2 linked regions of the Cyanobium sp. PCC 7001 genome follow. The protein of the gene in region 2 interacts with the protein of the main gene of each other region in a pairwise test. Links are inferred from orthologs where the notes say so. Each region holds a gene or a part of one and is shown on either strand. Other genes may lie near its edges.

Evidence for each region.
Region 1: the proteins of CPCC7001_RS06695 (region 2) and bioB interact in binary tests that used the Escherichia coli proteins (3 or more experiments, as listed by UniProt). The link is inferred for Cyanobium sp. PCC 7001 from one-to-one orthologs.

The regions. Positions count from the first base shown.
Region 1 is NZ_DS990556.1:1,084,311-1,094,101, forward strand. Bases 4,845-7,709 are described here. They hold bioB (biotin synthase BioB), read right to left. Parts: upstream 6,789-7,709; coding sequence 5,901-6,788; downstream 4,845-5,900. Other genes in these bases: CPCC7001_RS05300 (DUF952 domain-containing protein), read right to left, coding at 4,845-4,946; CPCC7001_RS05305 (rhodanese-related sulfurtransferase), read right to left, coding at 4,960-5,904; CPCC7001_RS05315 (isoprenyl transferase), read right to left, coding at 6,898-7,674; CPCC7001_RS05320 (diadenylate cyclase), read right to left, coding at 7,671-7,709. Outside these bases: CPCC7001_RS05275 (glutamate decarboxylase), read right to left, coding at 1-1,262; CPCC7001_RS05280 (GNAT family N-acetyltransferase), read right to left, coding at 1,389-1,925; CPCC7001_RS13995 (SDR family oxidoreductase), read right to left, coding at 2,130-2,402; CPCC7001_RS05290 (nitroreductase family protein), read right to left, coding at 2,470-3,096; CPCC7001_RS15490 (hypothetical protein), read right to left, coding at 3,253-3,402; CPCC7001_RS05295 (hypothetical protein), read right to left, coding at 3,424-3,948; more of CPCC7001_RS05300, read right to left, coding at 3,945-4,844; more of CPCC7001_RS05320, read right to left, coding at 7,710-8,501; lysA (diaminopimelate decarboxylase), read right to left, coding at 8,522-9,791. UniProt on the Escherichia coli protein: Catalyzes the conversion of dethiobiotin (DTB) to biotin by the insertion of a sulfur atom into dethiobiotin via a radical-based mechanism.
Region 2 is NZ_DS990556.1:1,354,927-1,364,838, forward strand. The notes cover bases 4,515-7,500. They hold CPCC7001_RS06695 (class II glutamine amidotransferase), read right to left. Parts: upstream 6,463-7,500; coding sequence 5,566-6,462; downstream 4,515-5,565. Other genes in these bases: CPCC7001_RS15510 (chromate transporter), read right to left, coding at 4,515-4,692; CPCC7001_RS06690 (sulfite exporter TauE/SafE family protein), read left to right, coding at 4,839-5,639; CPCC7001_RS06700 (hypothetical protein), read left to right, coding at 7,133-7,500. Also shown: CPCC7001_RS06665 (hypothetical protein), read right to left, coding at 1-116; CPCC7001_RS15120 (hypothetical protein), read left to right, coding at 353-502; CPCC7001_RS06670 (metal ABC transporter solute-binding protein, Zn/Mn family), read left to right, coding at 528-1,505; CPCC7001_RS06675 (metal ABC transporter ATP-binding protein), read left to right, coding at 1,502-2,308; CPCC7001_RS06680 (metal ABC transporter permease), read left to right, coding at 2,301-3,140; CPCC7001_RS15505 (chromate transporter), read right to left, coding at 3,275-3,997; more of CPCC7001_RS15510, read right to left, coding at 3,937-4,514; more of CPCC7001_RS06700, read left to right, coding at 7,501-7,522; CPCC7001_RS06705 (hypothetical protein), read left to right, coding at 7,625-8,305; CPCC7001_RS06710 (Hsp20/alpha crystallin family protein), read right to left, coding at 8,337-8,789; CPCC7001_RS06715 (SDR family oxidoreductase), read left to right, coding at 8,894-9,559; CPCC7001_RS06720 (ArsJ-associated glyceraldehyde-3-phosphate dehydrogenase), read left to right, coding at 9,684-9,912.

The sequences.
Region 1 (9,791 bases), 270 kb from region 2 along the record:
CGCTTGACCAGGATGCGCTGGAAGGGGGTGGCGGCGAGGCTGCCCGTGAACGGATAGGCAGGCACCTGCCAGCCCCGCACCCGCAGCCGATCGGCCAGGTCGTAGAGGCTGAAGCCCGGATCCTGCCCCGGCGCCAGCCGCCACACCACGGCGGGGATGCCGCGGTGGGGGTTGCCATCGTGCAGCACCTCGAACAGCGGCATCGCCTGCAGTGCGGAGGCCACCACCTGCGCCACGGCGTGGGACACGGCATGGATGCGGCGGTACCCCTCCCGACCCAGCTGCACGAAGGTGAAGTACTGGGCGATCACCTGACCGGCGGGCCGGGAGAAATTGATCTGGAAGGTGGGCATGTCGCCACCCAGATAGCTCACCTTGAACACCAGCTCGCTGGGAAGGTCGCTCGCCTGCCGCCACAGCACCCAGCCCACCCCCAGGGGGGCGAGGCCGAACTTGTGGCCCGAGGCGTTGATCGACTTCACCCGCTCCAGCCGGAAATCCCAGGGGGGCAGGTGGGGAGCGGTGAAGGGCGCCAGAAAGCCCCCACTGGCCGCATCCACATGGATGGGAATGTCGAGGCCGGAGCGCTGCTGCAGGCCGTCGAGGGCGGCACTGAGGCTGGCCACATCCTCATAGAGCCCGTGATAGGTCACCCCCAGGGTGGGCACCACCATGATCGTGTTCTCATCCACCTGGCTGAGCACGTCCTCCGGGGTGAGGCAAAGCTTGCCGGGCTCCATGGTGATCTCGCGCAGCTCGATGTCCCAGTAGCGGGCGAACTTGTGCCAGCAGATCTGCACGCTGCCGCACACCATGTTGGGGTTGTCCGTGGGCCTGCCGGCGGCCTGCTGGCGGGCGCGCCAGCGCCACTTCGCGGCCATCCCACCCAGCATGGCGGCCTCGCTGCTGCCGATGGTGGAGCAGCCGATGGCGCCGGCCGGGGCATGCCAGAGGTCAGCCAGCAGGGCCACACAGCGGCGTTCCAGCTCCGCCGTCTGCGGGTACTCGTCCTTGTCGATCAGGTTCTTGTCCATGGCCAGATCCATCAGGGCATGCACCTGGGCGCCCTCGGTGGTCTGGCAGAAGGTGGCGAGGTTCTGCTTGCTGTTGCCATCGAGCAGCAGCTCGTCGCTGATGATCTCCGCGGTGGCCGCGGGCTCCTGGCCGTGCTGGGGGAAGCGGTCGCGGGGCAGGGGGCGGGTGGACTCCTCGCTGTGAAGCACCGCGTCAGCGCGGTTGGGATGCGTGAGGTGCAGGGCCATCCGTCCGCGGGGGATCCACTGGCCTCAAGCTATGCAGACCTGCCCGATCCGGCCGTGGGCAGGGCCGGCCTGCCGCCTGCTGGATTGCGGGCCATCGGGTATTGGCCCCGGGAGCCGCTGCCCTGCTCACCAGACCTCCGCTCTGCAGAGAGCAGGAACACAGCTTGAACACCCTGGGATCGGCGGGATCGGATCGCCCGACAGAGACTGAACCATCCAACCTTCCGGCTGGGACAGGGGGAAAGGAGCTGGCACCCTGCTCGCGTCAACCGGAGCGAATCCGACCTTCCCGTAGAAGCGGGGATCGCCGTAGGTGAGCACAAGCTCGATGCCGTCGCGCTTCAACACCGCCAGACCGTGCCGGATCAGGCTCTGACCGAGGCCCCGGCGCTGATAATCGGTGCGGATCGCCACCGGAGCCAGCAGGAACGCCGTGATGGCGCTCTCGAACCTGATGCGCGACAGGATGATGCTGCCGACCAGTTCGTCCTGGTCTCGGGCAACGAAGCCATAGAGGTCGGAGTGTGGCGTGCTCCTCAGGAGTTCTCCGGCCAGGGCACCCACAGCCCGTCCCTCAGCCTCGCCTTCTGAATCGGAAAACGTTCTGACGAATAGCTGCTCCACCGCATCGGCATCGCAGCGATCGCAGGAGGAAATGGTCATGCTCATGACATGACCACGACGGGATCACCATCGCCCAACGCCTCAATCCTTGTTGACAACTTCTTGTCGACTGCCGACTTCATACCACCAACCATCTAGAACGTTTTCACGATCGCGCCGCCGTCCACGACAAGAGCCGTGCCGGTGATGGAGCTGCCGGCCTCACTGACGAGAAGCAGGGCGGGCAGCACCAGTTCGCGGGGTTCATTCACCCCAGCGACCCAGAGCGGTTCGCTCGGCGAAGCGGTCCAGGGCCTGCTCGCTGAAGTTCACGGCCGACAACGCCGTGGCAATCGGTCCGGGGGCCAGGCAGTTCACTGTGATGCCGAACGGCCCGAGTTTGATGGCATTGGCGCGCGCCAGCCCAAGCAGGGCACTCTTCGTGGCTGAGGGCACACGTCGTCCGGCAACCGATGTGAACGCGAATAGAGAGGACGTGTCGATGATTCGCCCCAAAAGGCGCTCTTCCAGCAGCATTGTTGAGCAGCACGGCGACGCGGCCGCTGAGGTCAAACAGGCCTGACATGGGGGGAGGCGCTGGGCCCTACGTCGTCGTGGCGGACGCGGAAAAACCGTTCTCCACGACCAGCTCCTCCAGCGGCAGCTGGCCGGGCTTGGGCCAGGGCTCCTTGGTTCCCCTGCCGATCGCCACCATCGGGCCCATCACATGATCGGGAGGCAGCTGGATCAGCTCGGCCACCTTCTCGATGTCGAAGCCGATCATCGGGCAGCTCTGGTAACCCATGCCGGTGGCCGCCAGCATCAGGGTCTGCATGGCCAGGCCGATCGAGCGCTGGGCCTCATCGCGCTGCAGCCACTCACGGCCTTCGTGGAACGGACCCATCCACCCCACCAGCAGTTCGGCCACCTCCCTGGGGGCGTTGGCCCAGTAGCGCTCGGGGTTCTTGGCAAAGGCCTTCACATCCGCCGTGAACAGCACCAGCAGCGAGGCGTCGGTGATCTGGGCCTGGTCGTTGCCGTGATCCCGGCGGATCCTGGCCCGCAGCTCCGGATCGCGCAGGATCACGAAGCGCCAGTGCTGGATGTTGAAGCTGGTGGGGGCCTGGATCGTGGCCTCCAGCAACCGGCGCTCCTCCTCGGCGCTGAACCGGTGGCTCGGATCGAACTGCTTCACCGAGCGCCGCGCGTCGATCGCCTCGATCACATCCACGGGATCACATCCACTTGGTCACACCCACTCAATACCACCGCTATCGCCTCTTGCCACCATTGCCATCGCTGTCGTCAGGGCTCCCCACCAGCAGGTCGCATCCAACCCAGGACCGGGCGGCCGCAGCGATCCAGGTCGTAGCGCCGCAGATCCTGATCAGGGCAGGGTGAACCCCGAGGTGTTGAGGTGCTTGAGATCGAGCATCACCACGGTGGACCACACCACCACGGCCAGGCCCGCCAGGGAGCCCAGCACCACCAGAACCCTGATCAGGCCCGCCTTCAGGGCATCGCTGTTGTTCGTCACCGGCCAGGCGCGCAGGGACGTTCACTGTGTCACGCCACACCGGAGCCCCAGGCGTCGGCCGCTGCGGGCCAGCCCCTCGGCGCAGCTGCCCTGCATCAGCAGGCCGGCACCGCCCCACACCAGCCTGGCGGGCAGATCGGCCGGGCCGGCTCCGAGCTCCCGCAGCGGCCGGAACCCCAGCTGACGGAAGTAGCGCACCAGCCGGCGATGCTGGCGGTCGCCATCGCGGATCGCCAGCAGCCGGGCCTGCCGGCAGGGCGTTCTCTCCAGCGCCCAGGCAAAGGTGGCCGCCCAGATCAGTGCCCCCACCGCCGCGGTGCGTTCGCCCTGCACCCGCATCGTGTCCAGCCGCAGCCCATCCGCCACGGGCAGGGCCCAGCCCTTCAGCTCCCCCAGCAGGATCAGCCTGGAGTCCTCGCGGCGGGCCACCCCCGCCCGCAGGCTCCAGGCCACGCCGCCAGGACGCCCCACCTGCAGGCGCAGCAGCAGCTGCCGCCGGCCCGCCTCCTGCTCGATCTGCTCGAGGCTGGGGGCGGCAGGGCTCATGGCTGGAGGGGTTCGCGGCGCCAGGGATCGGCCCGCAGCACCGCCTCCAGCGGCAGCGGACCATAGAGGTGGGGGAAGAGCTCCGAACCGCCGGGGGCGGGCTCGGCCCGCACGGGCACGCCTGCCTCCTCCAGCCGCCGGGGATCCAGGGTGAGCAGCACCAGCGGGCCTGCATCCCGGAAGAAGCGCTCCGCCGTGGCCTCCACCTGGTGGGCGTAGCTGGCGTGGATGAAGCCCACCTCCTCCAGCGCCAGGCCGCGGGTGGAACGGGCATACATCCCGGCCTGGTGCGCCTGGCGCCACTCCGGTTCCAGGGCCAGGTGATAGAGCCAACGGGGCGAGCGCCAGGGCCGGCGTTCGGCCCAGGGCGAAGCCATCACCGCCGCCAGCTCGGGGCCCTGCAGGAATCGGGCCAGCCAGGCCTGCAGCACCGCCAGATCGGATCGGGCATCAAACCCTTCCGGGTCGGCCAGGCGGAACTGGCGCACGAAGGGCAGCAGGGCCCAGTCGGCCAGGCTGGGACGCGGGCCCAGCAGCCAGCCACCGCCCTGCAGACGCCGGTTCCAGCCGCTGAGGATCCTCAGGGCCTCCTGGCGATGCTCCGTTCGCCGCGCGTCCCCTTCCGCGCCGAAACGGCTGGCGTACTTGGTGCGATCGAGATGGTGCTTGAAGGGTCCGTCGTTCTCGGCGATCAGCGCCTCCTGCTCGGCGGCCGCAGCATCGCCACCGGACGCAAGCCAGCCATGGGGATCGCGGCGGGCCAGGGCCCAGCGCATGATCGCCAGGCTCTCCTCGAGCACTGCCCCCGAGGGCTCCACCAGCACCGGCACCGTGCCCTTCGGCGACGCCTCCAGCAGCTCCGGAGGCTTGCTCCCCAGGCTCACCTCCCGCAGCTCCAGACCGCGGCCCGGCCGCAGCCCCGCCGCCGCCAGGGCCAACCGGGCGCGGATGGCGTAGGGACAGCGGCGAAAGCTGTAGAGCTGGAGCTGGGCCGTCACGGCAGGGGCACGGTCATCGCTGCGGGAAGGCCCGGCCGAGGTGCGCCTCACCACGCCTGCGGGCCAGGGCCATCTGCTTCTGGCGCTCGGCGAAGCGGGCTCGGTCGAGGGGTCCCCGCTGCCCCTCGCAGTGGCGGCAGCTCACCCCCTCCACATAGCTGGGCAGCTGGCGGTCAGCGGGGGTGAGGGGACGGCGGCAGGCATGGCAGAGGCGGGCCTCACCCGGCTCGAGCCGGTGGTTCACCGCCACCCGCTGGTCGAACACGAAGCACTCGCCCTGCCAGCGACTGCCGGCCTGCGGCCGCTCCTCCAGGTAGCGCAGGATGCCGCCATGCAGGTGATGCACCGCCTCGAAGCCCTGCTGCAGCAGGTGGGCCGTGGCCTTTTCGCAGCGGATGCCGCCGGTGCAGTAGAGGGCGATCGCCTCGGGGCGCTGCTGGTCCACCAGGGGCTTCAGCTCCCGCTCCACCCAGGCGGGGAACTCCCGGAAGCTGGTGGTTCCGGGGTCGATCGCCCCCTCGAAGCGGCCCAGCGCCACCTCGTAGGCATTGCGGGTGTCGATCACCAGGGTGCGGGGATCGGTGATCAGGGCATCCCACTCCTGCGGATCCACATGGGCACCCACCGCGGTGGCGAGGTACGGCTGCAGGGCCGGGTCCCCCATCGTGACGATCTCGCGCTTGAGCCGCACCTTGAAGCGGTGGAACGGTTGCACCGGTGCCGCGGCCCGCTTCTCCCGCAGCGCCGCCAGCCTGGGATCGGCGCGCAGCTCCTGCAGCAGGGCCTCCACCCCGGCCTCAGGACCACTCACGGTGCCGTTCACCCCTTCGGGAGCCAGCAGCACCGAGCCCTTCACCCCGGCCTCCTCACCGCAGGCCAGCAGGCGCCGCCGCAGGGACGGCAGCTCCGCCGCCGCAAACGGGGCGAAGCGGTAGAACGCCGCCACCCGCAGGCTCACGCCGCCACCTGCACGCCCGCTGCGGCCAGCAGCTCCCGGTCGGCCGCCGCCGCCGGGTTGGCGGTGGTGAGCAGGGTGTCGCCGTAGAAGATCGAGTTAGCCCCGGCCAGCAGGCAGAGCACCTGGGCCTCCCGGCTCATCTGCTCGCGCCCGGCGCTGAGCCGCACCCGGCTGTGGGGCATGAGGATGCGGGCGGTGGCCACCATGCGCACCAGCTCCAGCGGATCCACCGCAGGCTGGTCTTCCAGAGGGGTGCCCTCCACCGCCACCAGAGCGTTGATCGGCACGCTCTCAGGATGGGGATCGAGCGTGGCGAGCACCTGGAGCAGGCCGGCCCGGTCAGCCACCCCCTCGCCCATGCCGATGATGCCGCCACAGCAGAGGGTCACCCCGGCACGGCGCACCCGGGCCAGGGTTTCGAGCCGCTCCTGGTAGGTGCGGGTGGTGATGATGCGCGCGTAGTGCTCGGGGCTGGTGTCGAGATTGTGGTTGTAGGCGGTGAGGCCCGCCTCCGCCAGCCGGGCCGCCTGGGCATCGGTGAGCATCCCGGCAGTGACGCAGGCCTCCATCCCCAGCTCGCGCACGCCCCGCACCATCTGCAGCATCGCCTCGAACGGGGCCCCATCGCGGATCTCACGCCAGGCCCAGCCCATGCAGAAGCGGTGGGCGCCGGCATCGCGGGCCGCCCGGGCCCGCGCCAGCACCGGTTCCACCTCCAGCTCCGGCCGGCCGCTCATGTCGCTGCTGTGGTGCATCGACTGGGGGCAGTAGGCGCAGTCCTCCTCGCAGCCTCCGGTCTTCACGCTCAGCAGGGAGGCCAGCTGCACCCGGTAGCCGGGATTGGCGGCGCGGTGCACCTGCTGGGCCTGCCAGAGCAGGTCCATCAGCGGCAGCTCCAGCAGGGTCTGGATCTCGGCGCGGGTCCAGTCGTGCCGCGTGGCAGGGCGGGTGGTCAAAGCGGAAGGCAAGGGGGGTAGGGGAGGGCCGGGCCCTTCAGCAGGCCGGGTCGACACCGCCGAAACGACGCTGACGGTTCTGATAATCCAGCAGGGCCGAGAGCAGGGCTTCGGCGTTGAAGTCCGGCCAGAGCACCTCGGTGATGTGCAGTTCGGCATAGGCCAGCTGCCACAGCAGGAAGTTGCTGATCCGCTGCTCGCCGCTGGTGCGGATCAGCAGATCGGGGTCGAGCTGGCCGGCGGTGTGCAGCTCGGCGGCGAAACAGCCTTCGTCGATGCTGGCTGGATCGAGCTCACCCCGGGCGGCGCGCTCGGCCAGGCGCCGCGCCGCCCGCACCAGCTCCGCCCTGCCGCCGTAGTTGGTGCAGACGTTGAAACGGATGCCGCCGTTCCCGGCCGTGCGGACGGTGGCATCGGCGATCAGATGCTGCAGCCTGTGGGGGAGGGGTTCGAGATCCCCGAGGAAGCTGATGCGCACCTGCTCGCGCTCCAGACCCTCGATCTCACGCTCGAGCACCCGCTCGAACAGGGCCATCAGGAAGTTCACCTCCTCGCCGGGCCGGTTCCAGTTCTCGGTGGAGAAGGCGTAGGCCGTGAGGGCTCCCACTCCCCAGTCGCTGCAGAGGCGCAGGGTGCGCTTGAGGGCCTCCACGCCTTCCCGGTGCCCCATCACCCGGGGCAGACCGCGGCGCCGGGCCCAGCGGCCGTTGCCATCCATGATCACGGCCACATGGGAGGGCAGACGGGCAGGGTCCAGCCCCGCTGGTAACGGATGCTGCTGCCTGGGGGTGCTGGTCGCCAGGGCGCGACTCATCCGCGGGTATCCGGCGTGTCCTTGGCCACGCTACGCCCGCCCGCCAGGGCCAGCGACTGGGTGAGCAGATCGTGAAGGCGGCTGCTGGTGATCGGCCGCTCCAGCCGGCCCTGGCTCGCCAGGGCCAGGGTGCCCGTTTCCTCGGACACCACGATCGCCAGGCAGCGGTCGAAGCGCTCGGTGAGGCCCATGGCGGCGAGATGGCGGGTGCCGTAGCGGTTCAGCCCCTGGCGCGAGAGGGGCAGGATCACTCCGGCCGCCAGGATCCGGTTGCCCTTCACCAGCACGGCGCCGTCATGGAGCGGCGTATCCGCCGCGAACAGACTGAGCAGCAGATCCACCGAGAGCTGACCGTCGATCGGCAGGCCCGGGTTGAGGAAGTCCTCGGGGCGCAGATCGCTGCCGAGATCCACCACGATCAGGGCGCCGCGGCGGGCCTGCGAGAGGCGTCCCGCCGCCTCACTGAGCACCGCCACCGATCCGGAGGCCAGCTGGTCACGCCGGCGGCTGCCGAACAGCACCCCCAGCCGGCCCGTGCCGAGCAGTTCCATCAGGCGGCGCAGTTCCCCCTGCCAGAGGATGGCCAGGGCCAGGCTGCAGGCCAGCACCAGGGCATCCACCAGTTTGGTGGTGAGGGGCAGGTTGGCGTAGCGCTGCACCAGCCACGCCATCGCCACCAGCAGCAGGTAGCCCCGCAGCAACCAGAGCGTGCGGGCCTCGGTGACGCGCCCGAGCACCACCACGCCCAGGGCCGTGGCGCAGACCAGGTCGAGGAGCAGGCGCAGATCAACGAGCCGAAGCCAACCTCCAAGCCACGGCCCGGTCACGCCTGAACCCAATCCTCGGCTCAGATTACCGGCGTGAGGCGGGCGGGCAGCACGTCGTAGCGCAGTAGGTCTTCCGGCTGCTCCCGCCGCTGCACCAGGTCGGCCATGCCGTCATGCACCAGCACCGCCGCCGGCCGTGGAATGCGGTTGTAGTTGGAGGCCATCGAGGCGTTGTAGGCGCCGGTGGCGAACACCGCCAGCAGGTCGCCGCTGGTGGCGGGAGGCAGGGCGATGTCCTTGAGCAGCACGTCGCCCGACTCGCAGTGCTTGCCGGCCACGGTGACCGTTTCGCTGGCCTCGGCGCCGGGGCGGTCGGCCAGCACCGCTGTGTACGGCGACTGGTAGGTGATCGGTCGGGGGTTGTCGCTCATGCCCCCATCCACCGCCAGATAGGTGCGCAGGCCGGGAATGGTCTTGCGGCTGCCCACGGTGTAGAGGGTGAGTCCCGCCGTGGCCACCAGCGAGCGGCCCGGCTCGCACAGCAGCCGGGGCAGCTCGAGGTTGCGGTCGCGGCAGGCCTGGGCCACCGCCCCGGCCACGGTGCGCACCCAGTCTTCGATGGTCGGCGGATCGTCGCTGACCACGTAGCGGATGCCGAGGCCACCGCCCACGTTGAGATCCGTCACGGGGTGGCCGAGGCTGCGGGCGAGCTGCAGGCCGTCGGCCATCACGCCGGCCAGATCGCGATGGGGCTGGAGCTCGAAGATCTGGGAACCGATGTGGGCATGCAGACCCGTGAGGCGCGCCCAGCCGCAGGCCGCCAGGTGCTGAAGCACGGTCTCGAGCTGGTCGGGGTCGAAGCCGAACTTGCTGTCGAGGTGGCCCGTGCGGATGTACTCGTGGGTGTGGCACTCGATGCCGGGAGTGAACCGCAGCATCAGCCGCACCGGCTGCCTCAGCTGCGGGGCCAGCTCGGTGAGCAACTCGATGTCACGCCAGTTGTCAGCCACCACGGTGACGCCGCGGTCGGCGGCCAGGGCCAGCTCCTCGAGGCTCTTGTTGTTGCCGTGGAGCACGATCCGCTCGGGGGGCATGCCGCCCGCCAGGGCCGTGAGCAGCTCTCCCGCCGACACGGCATCGAGGCCCAGCCCCTCCTGGGCCACCAGGGCCGTGATCGCCACGGAGCTGTTCGCCTTGGAGGCATAGAGCGCCAGCGAGGGGCCCGGGTAGGCCTGGCTGAGGGCCCGGCTGTAGGCCCGGCAGCTGGCCCGCAGGGTGGCCTCATCCAGCACATACAACGGTGTGCCGAAGGTGCGGGCCAGGTCGCTGAGCACACAGCCACCCACCTGC
Region 2 (9,912 bases):
CAGTCCGGCTCAGCGCAGCAGGGCCCCGACCACGGGAGCCGATCGGTGCCCTCAGCACCCGCGGCCAGCCATGCCGCGTAGTCGAAACGGAGGCCGTAGGGCGCGCCGCACTGCACCAGCTAATGGCCCCCGAATGACCCAATGGACCCAGCTTAGCCCCGATAACTCACGCATCCTTCACGCGTGAGGCCGACGGGCAAGGTCTGGAGCCAGTGGTGTCAACGACTCTCAGCTAGGACGCTCAGCCTTCTAAGCAGCCGGTCGTTGGTTCGAATCCAACAGGGGGCGTTCTGTCGGGGGGATTTCCGCCTGGCAGCGGGGCGGCGATCAGGCCTTGATGGCGGCGCGGCAGATGCCCTCGACCGCGGAACCCCCTGGCCAGTTCAGCGGCATTCCCGCCAAGGTGCGCCTGCTGCCCCTGGAGGGAGATGGCCAGGGTTTCAACGCCCTGAGCTGGCGGCGCCTGCCGGCAACGGGTGGACGCCATCGGCAGGCGCAATAGAGTGAGAACGGTTCTCGTTTTATCTGTGGTCGCTGATCCTGGCTCCTGGCTCCGGCCGCTGCTGAGCCGTGCCGCCCTGCTCACCGTTGCGGCATCGCTGGTGGCCTGCGGTGCGCCGCGGCCGCTCCCCGGGCCAGGCGCCGACACCCAAGCCGGCGACCTCAAGGTGGTGACCACCTTCCTGCCGATCACCCTGTTCACCCGGGCGGTGGCGGGCGACTGCGCCACGGTGACGGCTCTCATCCCCCCCGGCAGCGGCCCCCACGACTTCCAGGCCAAGCCAGGGGATGTGGCCACCCTGCGGGAGGCTCAGGTGCTGGTGAAGAACGGCCTGGGGCTGGAGGGCTTCCTCGACAAGCTGGTGGCGTCGGCCGAGAACGCATCGCTGGTGGTGGTGGATTCGAGCCAGGGCGTCGCCACCATCGACACCCCCGAAGACCACGGCCACGGCGACGGCCATGATCACGGCCATGCCCACGGGCCCGTGAATCCCCACATCTGGCTCGATCCGCTGCGGGCGGTGCAACAGGTGGAGACCATCCGCGATGGCCTGGTGGAAGCCGATCCCGGCTGCGCCGAGGGCTACCGCCGCAACGCCGCCGCCTACACCGCCCAGCTGCGGCAGCTCAACGGCGAGATCGCAGAGCAGCTCGGGCCCTTCCGCGGCCAGTCCTTCGTGGCGTTCCACGACTTCGCTCCCTACTTCGCCGAGCGCTTCGGCCTCGATGCCGAGTTCGTGGTGGACGTGCCCGAAATCAACCCCTCCCCCGCCGATCTGATCCGGGTGAGCGAGATCGTGAAGCGCAGTGAACTGAAGGCCTTGCTGAGCGAACCCCAGGAAGGCAACCGGTCGTTCAATACGCTGGCTGGGGACCTTGGCGTGGCGATCGTGGTGTTCGACCCCCTCGAAACCGGCTCCGAGCAGGCCTCCGGCGATCCTTCCACCTATCTGCAGGTGATGCGCAGCAATGCCGCCAACCTGCGTCAGGCCTTCGGCGGATGAGCGGCATCAGGGGCCCGGCCGTTCTGGAGGTGCAGGACCTCACCGTGCAACGCGGTGGGCTGCTGGCCGTGGATGGCGTGAGCTTCCAGCTGGCTCCGGAAACGGACACCGCCCTGGTGGGCCCCAATGGCGCGGGGAAGAGCACCCTGGTGGCGGCCGTGCTCGGTCTGTTGCCCCGGCAGGCCGGCACGGTGCGGATCCTCGGCCACACCCTGGGCCCGGCAGGGCAGCTGCCCCGCTCGGTGCGCGCCCAGATCGCCTACCTCCCCCAGACTCTGGCCCTGCAGGGGCGTTTTCCCCTCACGGTGGCGGAATTCGTGGGCTTCGGGTTCGATCCGCCGGGCCCGCGCCTCTCCTGGATCGGTGGCCGCGGCCGCCAGGGGGCGGTGCGGCGCGCGTTGGAGCGCACCGATTGCGCCGATCTGGGAGGGCGGCTGCTGAGCGAACTCTCCGGCGGCCAGCTCAAGCGGGTGCTGCTGGCCTTCTGCGTGGTGCGGCCCCGGCAGCTGCTGGTGCTGGACGAGGCCCAGGCCGGTCTGGACGCCCCCTCCAGCGAGCGGTTTCAGCAGCTGTTGCTGGAGCTTCGCCGCCAGGAGGGCTGGACGGTGCTGCAGATCTCCCACGATCTGGAGATGGTGCGGCGCAGCTGTGATCAGGTGCTGTGCCTCAACCGCCGCCTGCGCTGCTGCGGAGCCCCGGACCACGCCCTCAGCCCCGCCCGTCTGGCCGAGCTCTACGGGCCGAACGTGGTGCCCTACCACCACCACCACCACAGCGCCGGCAGCGGTGGCATGCGTGGCTGACCCTGCAGCGCTCTCCACCGTGCTGGCCCAGCCGTTCATGCAGCGGGCCCTGCTGGGCGGCCTGCTCACCGGCAGCCTCGGCGGACTGTTGGGCAGCTTCGCGGTGCTGCGCCAGCTCTCGTTCTTCAGCGATGCCCTCGGCCACTCGGCCCTGCTCGGCATCACCATCGGCATCCTGCTGGGGATCAACCCCACCCTGGTGCTGATCCCGTTCGTGGTGACCCTGGCGCTGCTGGTGAACCAGCTGGTGCAGCGCAGCCGCCTGCCCGCCGATGCTCTTCTCAACATCGTGTATTCCACCTCCCTGGCGCTGGCCGTGGTGGCGCTCAGCCTGGTGGAGACCTACCAGGGCGGCATCCAGCAGCTGCTGTTCGGCGACATCCTCGGCATCGCCTGGCACGACCTGGCCGTGATCACCGCGCTGCTGCTGGGCGCTCTGGTCTATCTGGCCCTGAGCCTGCGGGCTCAGGTGCTGCTCACCCTCAACGACGACCTGGCCAGCGCCTTCGGCATCCGGCCCAGCTGGCACCGCCTGGCCTTCATCGTGTTGCTGGCGGTGGTGGTGGCGGTGTCGATCAAGGCGGTGGGGGTGCTGCTGATCAGCGCCTTTGTGGTGATCCCCGCCTGCGCCGGCCGGCTGCTGAGCCGCCGCTTCCCGGTCTACGTGGCCAGCTCGGCGGCGATGGGTGGGGGCTGTGCCCTGCTGGGGCTGCTGGGATCGGGGCTCACCAACCTGCCGTCGGGGCCCTGCGTGGTGATTGTGCAGTTCACCGTCTTCGTGCTGGCGCTGCTGGTCAGCCAGCTGCGGGGCCGGTCTCCGGCGGCGCCCTGAGCAGGGCCCCGACCAGCCCAGGGCCTGGCCATCACTGCAGGAGTGGGCGTGGATGCGGGCATCACCTGGGCACCTCTCGAGCCGCGGGTCGTGGCTTCGAATCCAGTGAGGGAGCCTGCACTGGACCGGCAGGCTCATCTGAGGAGAGCGGCCAGCCACGGACCCACCCGTGCCGCCAGCGCTCCCGCCGCGGCAGCCACGCCGATCAGCTGCAGCACGCCCCAGCGCAGCCCCAGCAGCGCCCCCAGGGCCAGCCCCAGCACCACGGCGGCGGGGAGCGCGAACTGGCCCGCAGGCCACAGCACCGGCCCGGCGAACACCACCGCCAGGCTGGCGATCACCCCCACCACCGCCGCCGTGATGGCCGTGAGCGGCGGGCCCAGGCGCAGATCGCCGCGGCTGGCCTCCACCAGCGGTGCCCCGGCCAGGATGAAGCCGAACGACGGCAGGAAGGAGAACCACACCGTGACCAGGGTGGCGGCCACCGCGGCGGGCCAACTGCCCTGGGAGCCGTTCCAGCCGCCCATGAAGCCCACGAAGGCCACCACCATGATCAGCGGCCCGGGCGTGGTTTCCCCCAGGGCCAGGCCATCCAGCATCTGGGCCGGGCTGAGCCAGCCGAACTGCTCCACCGCCCCCTGCACCACGTAGGGCAGCACGGCGTAGGCACCGCCGAAGCTGAGCAGGGCCACCCGCGTGAAGAAACGGGCCATCAGCGCCGGGGTTCCCTCCCAGCCCGTGGCCGCCGTGAGCAGGGCCAAAGGCACCAGCAGGGCCAGGCCCCAGGCCAGCAGCGTCACGGCCAGGCCCCGGCGTGAGAAGCGGGCGTGGGCGGGGGTGGGGGGTGTGGTCGCCATGGATCGGCTCTCGCGGCTCCTCCGGTTCCCCGTTGACCGGGGTCGGCCACGGGGGCGGGGGCGGCCGCGGAGGGAGCCGCCGCTGTGGCGCCCCGGCCCAGCAGGAGCACAGGCCGCCATCGCCCCACCACCAGGCCGGTGAGTGCGGCCGCCCCCACCACCACGGGATAGGGCAGCCGCAGGACGGCCAGCGCCAGGAAGGCGGCCGCGGCAATCCCCACCAACAGCGGCGTGGCCAGGATCCGCCGGCCCAGCCGCCAGGCCGCCACCAGCACGATCGCCAGCACCGCGGGCTTGAGCGCCGCGAACACCGCCACCAGCAGGGGCAGCTGTCCCCAGAGGGCGTAGGCCGTGGCCAGGGCCGTGAGCACCAGCACCGACGGGGCCAGGAACAGCCCCCCGGCGATCAGGCCGCCCGGCACCCCGTGCATCAGCCAGCCCAGGTAGGTGGCCAGCTGGGTGGCCTCCGGCCCCGGCAGCAGCATGCAGTAGTTGAGGGCGTGCAGGTAGCGCCGCTCGCTCAGCCAGCGGCGCCGCTCCACCAGTTCGCGGTGGAGCAGGGCGATCTGCCCCGCCGGCCCACCGAAGCTCACCAGCCCCAGCTGCAGCCAGAAACGGGCCGCCTCCGCCAGGCTCACCCCGGCGACGGCGCGGCCCGGCGCGGAGTCCAGGCCTGTGGACGCGGAACGGGCCATGCCGGGGGATCCGGATCAGTGGGACGCGGCCGCCATCCTCATCGGGCAGGGCGCCAGAGCCGGGTGCCCGCCGGCACAGTCGGGGTAGGCGCTGGCCGTCATGCTCTGGAGCGGCGACCGTTCCGCTGCCAGCGCCTCTTTCCACCGTGCCCGATGCCCTGGCCGCCACCGCCACCGCCAGCGTCAGCCTCGGCGCCTTCGAGCTGGTGCTGATCGCCCTGGCGGCGGTGCTGGCCGGGCTGGTGAACGCGATCGCAGGCGGCGGTTCCCTGATCAGTTTTCCGGTGCTCACGGCCGTGGGGCTGCCGCCGGTGGTGGCCAACGTGACCAACACCGTGGCCCTGCTGCCGGGCTACGGCGGCGCCGCGGCGGCCCAGCGCAGCGACCTGCTCGGCCAGCGCTCCCGCCTGCTGCTGCTGATGCCGGCGGCGGCCCTGGGCGGACTGCTGGGCGGGATGCTGCTGCTGCTCGGCGGCGACGCGCTGTTCGGCAGCATGGTGCCCTGGCTGATCCTGCTGGGCACGGTGCTGCTGGCCCTGCAGCAGCGGCTGCGTCGCTGGCTGCTGGCCCATCCCCACGCCAGCCGGCCGGGGCGGCTGGAGCGGCTGGCCGTGGGTCCGGTGGTCCTGGCCTCGATCTACGGCGGCTATTTCGGCGCGGGGCTGAGCGTGATCCTGCTGGCGGTGCTGGCCGTGATGCTCACCGGCAGCCTCACCCGGCTCAACGGTCTCAAGCAGGCCCTGGCCCTGGCCGTGAACCTGGCCGCCGCCCTGCTGTTTCTGGGCTCGGGTCAGCTGCACGCCACGGCGGCCGTGGTGATGGCGACGGGATCGGCGGCCGGCGGAGCCCTCGGCGGCCGGCTGGCCAGCCGGATCAATCCCGAACGGCTGCGGGCGGGGGTGGTGCTGCTGGGGCTGCTGGTGGCGGCGGCGTTCTTCCTGCGCTGAGGGGCGCCGGGGGCTGGGGCGGCACGGCGGGTGCGGGGCGCACGGCGTGCCGGCGCCGGCCCGCCAACTCCCCGGCGCGGAACAGCAGCGACTCCCCAGGCAGAACGCTCTGCCACTGCTCATCGGAGGTAAGGGGCTCGGTGCTGAGGATCGTCACCACATCCGTGGCCGAGGTGAGGGCGGCGAAATCCACCTGCAACGGGGCATCGGCGAGGGTGGCCCGACGGAACGGGGCCCGGCGGGTGAGCCAGTGCATCCGACTGGTGGCGGTGGCGAAAAGCCACTGGCCATTGCTGATCAGGGCATTGAAGGTGCCCCGCTCCGCCAGTGCGGCGGCACAGCCATGCAACCGCTCCAGCAGGGCCTCGGGGTCGTGGGGATCGAGCGGCCCCTGATCCAGCTGCTCCAGGATCCAGCAGAAGGCGGCCTCGCTGTCGGTGGAGCCGAAGGGGCGGTACCGGGGGCCCACAGGGATGGTGCCCTCCAGATCGCCGTTGTGGGCAAACGCCCAGGTCTGGCCGCGCCAGCGGCGGGAAAAGGGGTGGCAGTTCTCCAGGGCCACCACACCGCGGGTGGCCTTGCGGATGTGGGCGATGCTCACCAGGGCCCGGGGCGAGCGTTCGGCCAGCTGCTCCGCCAGGGCGGAGAAGGCGGCTGGAGCCTCCTCCCGCAGCAGGGTGAGGCCGCGGCCATCCGGGGTGAAGCTGGCCAGCCCCCAGCCGTCGGCGTGCTCGCTGGTGCCGCCGCCCCGCCGGCTGAGCCCCCGGAAGGAGAAGCCCATGTCGGTGGGGGTGTTGGCGTTGAGGCCCAGCAGTTCACACATGGCGAGGTCGGCGGGTGATCTGCTGCGGCACCGGGCGCTGGTTCGGTTGGCAATGGCCCACCATTCTCTCGGTTCAGCAGCAGGCCTGAACAGGGACGCCCCGGTCCTGTCAAGCCGGAGCACGCCGCTGAGCCCCTGGACCAGAGCATGCCGAGCAGGTCATCCGGCTGCGCGGTGAGCCCAACGGCCTGGTGATGCGGCTCCCAGACCAGCGATGGAACCACCGGAGCGCGGAGCAGGCCGTCAACAGCAGCGCAGCCAACAGCACCGCATCAGAGCGCAGCAATGCGCAGGAATGATGCCCAGGACATCAATCGCCGAAACCGCAGTGATGGCACGGGATAACAGCGATGAAGCAGTACGGTGCGCCTAAGAATTGATGCGCCGAGGGTTGACATCACAGGGCAAGATGGTATTGTTGTTTCAACGGATGTCGCAGCGAAGCGCGTTTTGATTGCGCTCTTTTGCTGCAGTGTTTCCTCAATTGGCCCATTCTTCAACCGGGCCGGGCGGATCCCTGCAGATGTGCGCCCATCCCCTTGGTATGCAGCGCTGAGCTTGGATCTCAGCCAATCCGAGGCCACCACGTGCCCGCATCGAGGCCTGTAGCGAAGGCCCGAATGCCTGCATCCGTGCTGATCACCCTAATCAAATTCTCTAAAACGACGTTATGAACACCACCACCCTGAGCAACACCACCACCCCCACCAACGCCCCGTCCTCTGCCAGCGCTGTGCAGGACAACCGGCCGATGAAGCTGCGCGAAGCCGATGAGCAGCTGCGCCAGGCGATCCTGAACAAGAAGGAAGCCCAGATCGAAGCCTGGTCGCAGCAGATCGATCAAGTGCAGCAAGCCCTGGATTCAGCGGCTGACAGTGTCCGTACGGCCACCGAACTCCGTCTGGCCGAACTCACCCAGGCGCGCGATCAGGCCCAGGCCCAGCTGGAGCAGCTGCAGCAGGCCACCCAGGAGAGCTGGGAATCGCTGCTGCGCAAGAGCGATGACGTGTTCCAGACCCTGGCCCAGCGATTCCACGACTTCGCGATGCAGCAGCGCTGAATCCCGATCCCGCACTGGCACGCCTGCCATGCCCCGATCGCCGGTTCCGACTGCGATTCCCCGATCGAGACCATCCCGACACCCAGCACCCCCATGCCTTCCATGACCACCGAGACCACCAACAGCAGCAACCGCACCGCCGCCAGCGGCGTGGTGGATTTCGCTGAAGCGTTCCGCAACCACGCCGCAGGAACCACCCCGGCTGGCCTCACCGAACGGCTGCTGCCGGAAGTGAACGGATCGTTCTGGCTGCTGGTGACCAGCCATGCCCTGGCCGACACCACCCGCAATCAGGTGCTGCAGATGGTGCTCACCCGCGCTCTGCCCACCGGCGTTTCGATCGCCCTGGCGGTGGACTGGCAACCCAAGCAGTGGGGTCTGCCTGACAACACCCCGCCCACGGCTGAGGTGATGCGCCGGTTCAGGCCGCTGGCCCAGGCCGCCCAGCTGATCCGCTGCAGCGCCGATGAAGCCGAGAGCTTCTTCGCCAGTGATGACCCCGGCACGATCCACCGCCAGATGCCCCAGAAGCCGGCGGTGCTGATCCGCCAGCGCGATGGCGCCCTGGCCTGGTGCATCGGCGGCCGTCAGGGTCGCGTCGCCCGCGAGCTGCTGCAGGGCGAGAGCGGCTTTCTGGCCCACCTGCTCGACAACCTCTGCGCTCACCCGGAGCTGCTCGGCAACGCGGGCCCCGGCATCGACGCCATCGCCGATCCCGATGGCCTGGCCGAGCAGCTGCTCAACGCCGCGGCGGCGGCCCAGGCGGAGCCCGCAACGGACTGAGCTCCGCCCAAGCCGGACCGCATCACGACGGCTACTGCACAGGGATCTGCACCGGCTCAGCGCCGGGGGCAGGTCCTTTGCGCGGCACCGTCACGGTGAGCTGGCCATCGCAGGCGGTGGCGCTCATCGCGGCGGCATCGGCATCCTCGGGGAGATGGAAGCTGCGGCTGAAGCTGCCGTAGCTCCGCTCCACCCGGTGCAGGCGCTCACTCTCGTGCTTCTGCTCCTGATGGCGCTCGCCCTGGATGGTGAGCACCCCGTCCTGCAGGGTCACCTTGAGGTCGTCCTTGCGGACGCCGGGGATGTCGGCCCGCACCTCATAGCCATGGTCGGATTCGGAGATGTCCACCCTGGGATGCCAGTCCTGCAGGGCGGAGCCGGCCAGGGCTGAACCGCTGCGGCCGAAGGGCCACGGCAGCGACAGGGTGTAGCGGTCGAAGAGATCTTCCACATCCCTGAGGGATTCACGTTTCAAGAGAGCCATGGTGCTGACCTCCTGGAATGAAGGGCTTCTGATTTGACTATCCATCCGCCCCCGACCGGTGAGAAGGTGCGGAGGGCCGTCCTTCTCTCCCGACATTCCCAGCCATGGCCACAACGCTGATCACCGGCGCCAACCGCGGCATCGGCACCGAGTACTGCCGCCAGCTGCAGAGGCGGGGGGACACGGTGGTGGCCGTGTGTCGCACCCCCTCCCCGGAGCTGGAGAGCCTGGGGGTGCGGATCGAACCGGGGGTGGACATCACCTCCCCCGAGGCCATCGCCGCTCTGGTGCGGCGTCTCGACGGCCTGCCGCTCGATGTGGTGATCCACAACGCCGGCATCCTGGAGCGCACCAGCCTGGAGGACCTCGATGCGGAGAGCATCCGGCGCCAGTTCGCCGTGAACGCCCTGGGGCCCCTGCAGCTCAGCCGCGCCCTGCTGCCCCTGCTGCATCCCGGCTCAAAGCTGGCGCTGATGACCAGCCGCATGGGTTCGCTCGCCGACAACAGCTCCGGCGGCTCCTACGGCTACCGGATGTCGAAGGTGGCGCTGTGCATGGCCGGCAAGTCGCTGGCGATCGATCTCAAGCCCCGCGGCATCGCCGTGGCGATCCTGCACCCCGGCCTGGTGAGCACCCGCATGACCGGCTTCACCCCGCAGGGCATCAGCCCGGAGCAGGCGGTGCGGGGACTGCTGCAGCGCATCGACGGGCTCACCCTGGAGAACTCGGGCACCTTCTGGCATGCCAACGGCGAGGTGCTGCCCTGGTGAGGCACTGCCCTCTGGTGAGGCAATACCCTGGCGGCCCCTGCTCTCACAGCGCCACCGCCTTAACCCCGCCCTAACACCCATCAACTCTTCTTGATGGGACACTGGCTGCAGCTGCGGGCTGGGCATGAAGGTGGGCATCAACGGCTTCGGCCGCATCGGGCGGCTCGTGTTCCGCGCCCTCTGGGGCCGGCCGGGCATCGAGCTGGTGCACGTGAACGACAGGGCCGGGGATGCCGCCGCGGCCGCACACCTGCTGGAATTCGATTCGGTGCACGGCCGCTGGAGCCACGCGGTGAGCGCCGGCGCCGGGGGATTCCAGGTGGAGTCGCAGGCGGTGGGCTGGTCCCAGGCCG